2 linked regions of the Pyrodictium delaneyi genome follow. The main gene of each other region encodes a partner of the protein of the gene in region 2 in a complex. Links are inferred from orthologs where the notes say so. Each region holds a gene or a part of one and is shown on either strand. Other genes may lie near its edges.

What was found. Proteins that work in one complex are often made in the same cells at the same time.
Region 1: Pyrde_RS00645 (region 2) and Pyrde_RS02220 share a complex: the UniProt entries of both Methanocaldococcus jannaschii proteins name them as parts of the 30S ribosomal subunit. The link is inferred for Pyrodictium delaneyi from one-to-one orthologs.

The regions. Positions count from the first base shown.
Region 1 is NZ_CP013011.1:439,405-443,782, forward strand. Bases 849-3,820 are described here. They hold Pyrde_RS02220 (30S ribosomal protein S12), read right to left. Parts: upstream 2,571-3,820; coding sequence 2,127-2,570; downstream 849-2,126. Other genes in these bases: Pyrde_RS02210 (30S ribosomal protein S7), read right to left, coding at 849-1,399; Pyrde_RS02215 (bifunctional nuclease family protein), read left to right, coding at 1,544-2,041; Pyrde_RS02225 (NusA-like transcription termination signal-binding factor), read right to left, coding at 2,633-3,064; Pyrde_RS02230 (50S ribosomal protein L30e), read right to left, coding at 3,099-3,431; rpoA2 (DNA-directed RNA polymerase subunit A''), read right to left, coding at 3,431-3,820. In the rest of the region: tuf (translation elongation factor EF-1 subunit alpha), read right to left, coding at 1-689; more of Pyrde_RS02210, read right to left, coding at 791-848; more of rpoA2, read right to left, coding at 3,821-4,378. UniProt on the Methanocaldococcus jannaschii protein: With S4 and S5 plays an important role in translational accuracy. Located at the interface of the 30S and 50S subunits.
Region 2 is NZ_CP013011.1:99,882-103,663, reverse strand. What follows is about bases 925-3,760. They hold Pyrde_RS00645 (30S ribosomal protein S27ae), read right to left. Parts: upstream 2,521-3,760; coding sequence 2,329-2,520; downstream 925-2,328. Other genes in these bases: spt4 (transcription elongation factor subunit Spt4), read right to left, coding at 3,611-3,760; Pyrde_RS00635 (GTP-dependent dephospho-CoA kinase family protein), read right to left, coding at 3,007-3,549; Pyrde_RS00640 (30S ribosomal protein S24e), read right to left, coding at 2,558-2,944; kae1 (KEOPS complex N(6)-L-threonylcarbamoyladenine synthase Kae1), read right to left, coding at 1,290-2,375; Pyrde_RS00655 (Kae1-associated kinase Bud32), read right to left, coding at 925-1,326. In the rest of the region: Pyrde_RS00660 (XTP/dITP diphosphatase), read right to left, coding at 59-637; more of Pyrde_RS00655, read right to left, coding at 619-924; more of spt4, read right to left, coding at 3,761-3,782.

The DNA of each region.
Region 1 (4,378 bases), 340 kb from region 2 along the record:
GGCTTCTTAGGCGGCTGTATGTAGTTGTCTAGAGCCTCTACTAGGGTTGGGCCGTTGTACCAAGGCATGTTGGGGCTGCGCTCGATGAGGTTCTCGCCAGTCCAGGCGGATACTGGTATAAATGGTATCTGATCAACCTTGTAGCCGAGACCCTTCATGAACTTCTTGAGTATAGCTACTATCTGCTCATACCTCTGCTGGCTGTAGTTCACGTCAGGAGCGTCCATCTTGTTGACAGCAACTATGAGCTGGTCGATACCCATTGTCTTTGCTAGGATGAGGTGCTCACGGGTCTGACCCTCAGCGCTCATACCGGCCTCAAATTCACCCTTCCTTGCAGATACTACTAGGATGGCTGCGTCTGCCTGGCTAGCACCAGTAATCATGTTCTTGATGAAGTCTCTGTGACCGGGGGCGTCGATGATGGTGAAGTAGTACTTCTTGGTCTCGAACTTTACGAAGCTCAGGTCAATCGTTACACCGCGCTCGCGCTCCTCCTTTAGCCTGTCCATTAGCCAGGCGAACTTGAACGACTCCTTACCCTTCTTCTTTGCCTCCTCCTCTAGTGTCCTTAGCGTCTTCTCGTCGACGAAGCCTAGACGGAATAGCAGGTGGCCTACTAGCGTGCTCTTACCGTGGTCTACGTGGCCAATTACCACTAGGTTTATGTGAGGCTTCTGCTGGCTCATGAGTCTTCCCCCAGTACCTTTCCTCTTTGCCGGAGAGGCAGCTTTGGGAAACGCGTCTTATAAAGGTTTAGTGAATGGTATTTACACAGTATTATTACACGCTACCTGGAGCTTAGCGCTATCCTCTCGATTTCCTCCTTCTTACGTACGGCAAAGCTCTTCGGATCGCCCTCAGCAGCAGCGATTAGCTCATCTGCTAGACACTCTTCGATAGGCTTGGGATTGTTGAAGGCACACATCCGTGCACCCTCCGTTAAGTGCTTCAAAGCTACATCTACACGGTGCTGCGGCGCTACGTCGACAGCAACGAAGTAGGTTATACCACCGTACATTATCCTCGTTACGTCCTCACGGGGTGCCGAGTTCTCTATAGCGCGTACAAGTATCTGGAGTGGGTTCTCTCCTGTCCGTAGGTGTATTATCTCAAAGGCCTGCTTCACTATGTTATATGCGAGATGCTTCTTGCCCATGTTGCGGCCGGGACGCATTAGCTTGTTTATCAGCCTCTCTACTATCGGAACCTCGGATTTACCAAAGCGGCGGTGCTCGTGCCTACCACCAGTGTGTGGCAGCCAAACTGGCTTGAGGCTTATATAGCGTTTGAGTCCGGGGTCCCTTATCTCTACTCCCTCAAAGCTCCATTTACCAAACAGCTTGATGTTAGCTGGATCCATGCCCACTGTGCGGGTCTCCTGCTCTACGGCAGCCATACCCCGTGTCCCCGGTACACAGGCGCACCCGCTACCCGGATAAATTTAGGCTTGCAGTTTCCGTAGTTGTAATAGGAGTAAGGCCCTTAGTGGGACAAGGATAAGCTCAATGAGGAAAGCGTTACTGGGAGGGTCTGAAACACTATGCCGCCTCCACGTTCCGGCGACGTACTCCTTGAGGCACGAAGCATAACAGCCATGATAACCCCCAGTCCACCCCACATACCAGTCATAATTCTCGAGCTAGAGGACGGTCGGGAGTTCACGCTCTACAACGTACCCTTCGAGATAGTCCAGGCCCTCAATAGGCTCGAAGAGAACGAGGAAATATCAGCATTCGGGCAGCGCGAGACGCTCTTCGACGTATTGGCAGACCTTCACTCCTTCATAGAGGAGTTGGGCAAACACCTCGAACACGTAGTTATAGACGAGATAGATTACACTACGTTCCTCTACACAGCAAAAGTGAGTTTCAACCTTAACGGATTATACATGATAAGGAGAATGGTGCCAAGCCACGCGATATTTCTGGCACGACTCTTCAAGAAACCAATATATGTGTCCAAGAGGCTTGTAGACGAACAAGAGGAGTATGAGAGGCGTTCGCACGAAGAGGAGGAAGAGGAAGACCTACAACCTTAGGACCGAACCAGATAGAAAGGCCAAAGTAATAATTATTACAATAGGATTACGAGGGGGCGGGCTCGTTGTACTCATAAAGAGTTGGTTAGCGCTGTGGCTTCTGCTTACGGCCCTCTAGTATAGCCTTCAGCGATACACCATTGACTGTTACTACACGATAACGTACGCCCGGAATGTCACCCATTGAGCGACCGCGGGGACCACCTATACCCTCTATGAGTACCTCATCGTGCTCGTCTACTACTAGGAGGCCACCGTCACCAGGCACGAATGCAGTTACTACACGGCCATTCTTGATTAGCTGAACGCGTACACACTTACGTACAGCAGAGTTCGGCTGACGAGCCTCTACGCCAACTTTCTCTAGCACTATGCCACGGGCCATAGGGGCTCCTTCTAGAGGATCGTACTTCTTCTTGAGGCCCAGCATGCGTATCTTGAACTCGCGCTCACTCCAGCGGAACTTGAGCCTCTTACGGCGCAGCTTACGTGCCGCGAACAGCCCGTTAGGCGACTTCTTGCCGGTCACGACCCGATACACCCTCCTCTAAGCTGCTCCCCATCTACTAGGGGCGATGAAACTGGAGGGGGTTATCTTATTTTTATCTCGTCTATATCGTAGTACCGCTTTAGGACGATACGGGCTACTGATACCTTGCGTCCACCCTTGCCGATAGCCCGACCCTTGTCGCTTGGGTCTACTGTCACGTAGAGTATTTTCCTGCCATTGCGCTGGGCGACACGGACGCTGAGAATCCTTGCCGGGGCAAAGAGGTTCTTTACCAGGCTCTCGAGATCATCAGCAAACTCTACTACCTCGATCTCCTTGCCTAGTAGCCTGCGCAGCCTGTTTATATTGGCGCCCCGCCTACCTATCGCCTTGCCCGCGTCACCAGGGCGTACTAGGAATATCACGCGGTTGTTCTCGCTGTCTACTATACAGTCACGGGCTATAGCTCCTGTAAGATCCTGGAGGAGAGCCATGTAGCGCATCTCTTCAGCTGTTAGCCTTATGTTGACCAAGGCCCTCCACTACACCCCCATCATTCATTGCTTACTAGGCTTTGCTCCTAGCAGCCTCTATTAGATCGAGGATGCGAGAGCTTCCCGGATCGAGAATAGCTAGGCTGGCTACTGTAAAGGGTTTACCGCAGACGGCTCCCAGCTCTACACTCGTACCGGGATAGACATATACCGGAATGCCGCTAAGTTCTGCATAGTATAGTATGTCACTACGCAGCTCTGGTGGAGCATTAGCTGCTACGATTACTGCCTTCGCCTTACCTGTTTTCACATAGCGTAGCGTCTTCCTCGAGCCGAGTATAACCTTGCCTGTCTTGAGCGCGTTAACTAGTTCCTTTTCGATATCTGTTACCTGGACCGCGCTCACTAAGCCTCACCCCGCTGCCCCGCTTCTGGTGTCTGGGCCATAGCTTTTGCTACCAGGGACGGGTTCATCCGTACCTCTACCATCCCAGTGCCGACCCGTACCACACCGCCCACTATAACAGTCTCGGTCACACCCAGCAGCTTGTCTACCTCACCCTTCGCCGCCGCTGCGAAGAGGTTCTGAGTTGTCATCTCGAAGGCTGCACGTGCTAGTGGGCTGGGCTTCTCACCGCTCACACCATGACGGCCTATCTGCCTCACGCGACCAGTCATAGTCATAACGTCAGCGACAAGCACTATGTGACGTATATCTACATCGAGACCTTGTTCATCCAGTACATCTTTCATCTCCTTGACTAGCATTGCACGGGCTGCCTCAATGCCTAGTATCTCCTCTATCTCGTGGATGTTGTTCGTATAGACACGGCGGGGATCTACACCAGGAACCTCAAGGACATCCTTCAGGTTACTACCCTCTGTTACGAGGAAGTACTCGGTCTTACCCTCATCGTTAACCATTGACTGGATTATTACACGCCTTATCTTCTTGATACCCTTTATCTTGGCGTTGAGAACCTTTTCCCGTTTCTTCTGGAGGTCTATGAGGCTAAAGCTCTCCGAGGGCTCCAACTGTACGTAGAGCACTAGCGGGTTTGATGAGTCCTCCTCAACCTTACCGAGCTTTAACCTCTCTAGTGTTTTCTTCACTTGCTCTACTGTGACACCCTTATCCTCGAGCATTACTGGGTCTAGGCGTAGGACTATTCGTAGGTTGATTAAGTCGATATCTATCTCAGATGCTACGTTTACTATACGGGTATACTCGATTCTACGCGCTACTTCCTTAGCTTTGTTCTCATCATAGCGATGCTCTTCATCTAGGTAAATGTACATTATTGGCGTTGATGGTTCGCGCCTAGCATCTACAAGTTCTATAAAGCGTGGCAG
Region 2 (3,782 bases):
GGCCATGGAGGCGGGGAGCGCTTCTCGGGCCTAATAAACTCTATTAGCGCTGCCGGGTCTAGCTGGTTAGCACTTGTTGATTCCTCTCTAGCCAACTACATAGAGCACGCGCCGCGCGGGCACGGTGAGAGTACTTATTCTTCTCCTCTACATCCATCTCCGCAAAGGTTCTATTGTCTCCCTCAGGTATGAATATGGGGTCAAACCCGAAGCCCTTGTCACCGCGAGGCCCATCGGCGATGTATCCGTCGCATCTGCCTTCGAATAAGGCTAAACCACCACCATATGCGAGAGCTATTACCGAGTAGAAGTATGCCCGCCTATTATCAACACCTTTCATCAAGCGCAGGATGCCATCAATACCTATAGTTTTGTAGACGTAAGATGAGTATGGCCCTGGGAATCCGCGAAGAGCCTCTATGAAGAGACCGGCATCTTCTACGAGGACCGGCTTCCCGACTATACTGTAGGCGGTCGCTGCTGCATAGAGGGCTACGCGCTTTAGATCTCCCTGTATCTCCAGCTTAGGCGCATCTATAGGCTCAACGCGATATCCACATTCTTGGAGGACAGCGTTTATCTCCTCTACCTTATGCATGTTTGAAGTCGCAACGTAAATCACTCTTCCTGGCGCCATGCTGTCCGCCTCTCCTCCCGGTATCTACCCATAAGCCTTATCTCACGTACTAGCTGCATAATCTTCTCTGTCCATGAACTCCCCCGTGTAGAGCTATAGCCCTCTAGGAAGGCTTCGAGCAAGCTATCCACGTGTTCAGGATGCGTTGACTCGAGGCTACGCATGTACAAGTGGACATCGACAGCTTGCTCGCGCTCACTACTCTTCAGCGATGCTAGCCCAAAGTCTATAAGGTATACCTCACCATCTTTTACGAGTACATTACTTGTAGTCAAGTCGCCATGGCTTATACCAGTCTCGTGAAGAATCCCCACGGCTTCGCCTAGGCGTCGTGCATACTCTTTAGCTGCCTCGGGTTTGGCTTCTATAATCTCGTAGAGGCTAGGGGCATCGATATACTCCATAACTATTACTCCGGCTACAGGGTTGACATAGTATATTGCTGGAGCATTCACGCCCAGCTCCAGTGCAGCAAGGACTGTTCTTGCCTCGTTGATTGTCCGGCGCCATCGGAGCCTCTTGTCCAGAAGATAGTGGCGGTATGTCTTGGGTACTCGTAGCTTGAGTACAGCTTTCTTGCCTAGCCACTCCACTATGTAGACGTAGGCTTCCGCGCCCTTGTACTGAGGCTCGCCTAGCTCTTCGAGGCCCTCTAGCGCCACGGTACCTCCACGCTGTCGAGCCTCCAACGCTGCTTCACCACAGCTTCCTCGGGCCTAATTGTTATACCTGCTAGAAAGTTTAGGAGGCCGACCCACGCTATCATGGCTCCATTGTCTCCCGCTAGGGGTAGAGGTGGATACCCAGCCAGCGCACCATGATACCTAGCCATGTCTTCTATTTTGCTCCGGAGCACAGGGCTAGCTGCAACACCGCCCGTGACCAGGATGCTCTTCTTTCTCGTATGGGCTAGCCCTCTCTCTGCTACCTCTACAGCTGCTCCGTAGGCTACTTCCCGTAGTCCAAGGCATATGGAGGGACGCTCAGCCGCTCGGCTCTTCCACATCCGGAGGGCAGCTGTTAGGAGTCCAGAGAACGATACATCCATCCCCTTGACGACGTAGGGGAGGTCTGCCGGCTTTTCCGCCTCCTGAGCACACCGGTCCACAACATGGAGCCCTTCTACTATGTATGGCGGTGCGAGGCCTGCATCCCTCGCAAACGTATCTAGGAGATTGCCTAGAGCTATGTCAAGCGTCTCGCCGAAGACGCGGTAGCGCTTCTTAGCGAAAGCCGCCACCATCGTATTTCCTCCAGAGACGTAGAGGACTAGCGGGTCTTTGAGCCCTGTAGCAAGTCTCCCTATCTCTATGTGGGCTAGTGCATGGTTTACCGGCACAAGTGGTTTCGAGTAGTATGCGGCAAGCCCACGGGCTATCGTAGCGCCTACTCGGAGCGCCGGGCCGAGCCCTGGCCCAAGAGCTACGGCTATAGCGTCTATATCGCCTATACTGAGGCCTGCCTGTCGCAAAGCCTCGGAGAGGACTCTAGGTGCGACCCTGGCGTGGTGGCTAGCCGCCTCTCTAGGGTGTATACCACCCTTCTCTGGGCGGTATACGTCGCGGACATTAGCCAGAATGTAGGGCGGTCTTGTAGAGGCTATACCTACGCCAAAAGTGTGAGCCGTAGACTCGATGCCGAGAACATAGGTTTCGCGGCTCCAGTCTAGCCCGTGGTATAGCTTGCTGGGGTCACCCCTTAGCTTCTCTGACGAACTCTGTGTGGCCACATTTACCACAATGCCACCTCGGCACCGGCTTCTTGTGGAACGCCATGAAGCTGCCGCATCGTGGGCATATCTTGTTCTTTCGCTTTATTGTACCAGTGTTATAGTCGTACTCGTATAGCTTGTGCACGTAGAGCTTAAGCCCCTCCTTCGCCATACCGGCTCACCCCGCTACGACCATGTTATGGGAGGGTTTACTCTTCTTCCTCTTCCTCTGGCAGCTTGTTACGCTCTATAATGTACTTAGGCTCGAACTGTAGCGCACGCTCTGGAGTGTCATATACGTGTATCTCGGCCTTTGTCCTCCCAACACCGTACTCGCTTAGGACCTTCCTGATGTAGAGCCTCTTGATGTCAACACCTAGAGCCTTGGAGAAGGCATAGCGGAGCTTCATGCGGCTCGGAGTAGGCTTACCCACGTGGAGTATTATTACGTCTAGCTCACGGCGCTTTATCAGCGGGTTATACCAGTCCTTTACCGCGTAGACCTCGTAGCCCTCGCCTAGGTCTACCTCAAGCTTTTTCCCATCCTTAGGTCTTAGTAGCTCAATCACATCCATAGGCGTACTTGGCTGAGACACTACCGCCACCTCGCAATACCCTCTACTATCTAGCCCCGTGCAGAGCAGCAGACCTCCCGGGTTTATTCTTTAGCCTTTTCCAGCGGCACATCACATGGTTGGAACATGCGCAGCAAGCTCCAGGCTAGCCTCTTAACATACCAGTCTACATGAACTAGTAGGACGCCACGCGAGGGCTGCCCATAAACCACTATAGAGTCCACATCGGCGTACAGGATGGCCGGTATGGCTAGTAGATCCTCCTCACCCTTGACCTGGATAGCAGTATAACGTCCCGAGCGGATACCGTCACGAATAGCGTTAAGCGCCTCTAAGGATATCGATGAACGTGGATTAGCTACATGGACCCGGCGATAGTCCCTTGGCAGTTCTGGGCACTCTACATTGTAGCGCATTTCCGTGCAATCGTATACAGCGAGTACCGGTCTTAAGCCTAGGCTTAGGGCGTCTCTCGTAACTCTATCACCTACAACTATTAGCCTAGCATACCTTAGCATTGACTCTACATAGTTAAGACTAGGAACTAGCATGCTGCGCGGCGCACGTGACGCGAGAAGAGGTCTAAGCTCCTCTGGCATACAGAAAATGGAGCCCAGCACACCCATGGTATAAAACACCCGAGAGCCTACCAAACTTTCAACTCCATATTGCTAGCCTATTACTACCTTACCGTACCTTTATTGCGTATCTTCCAGGCCGGTTTATCTCAAGCCTTTTTGCTATGAGCGACATCTCCGGGTTTATGACTACGAGTGTTCCCTCCCAATCTTCAGATATATCCGTAGAGCCACAAACTGGGCACCGAGTGGCCTCCCGCGGCACTAGGCTTTTGCACTTC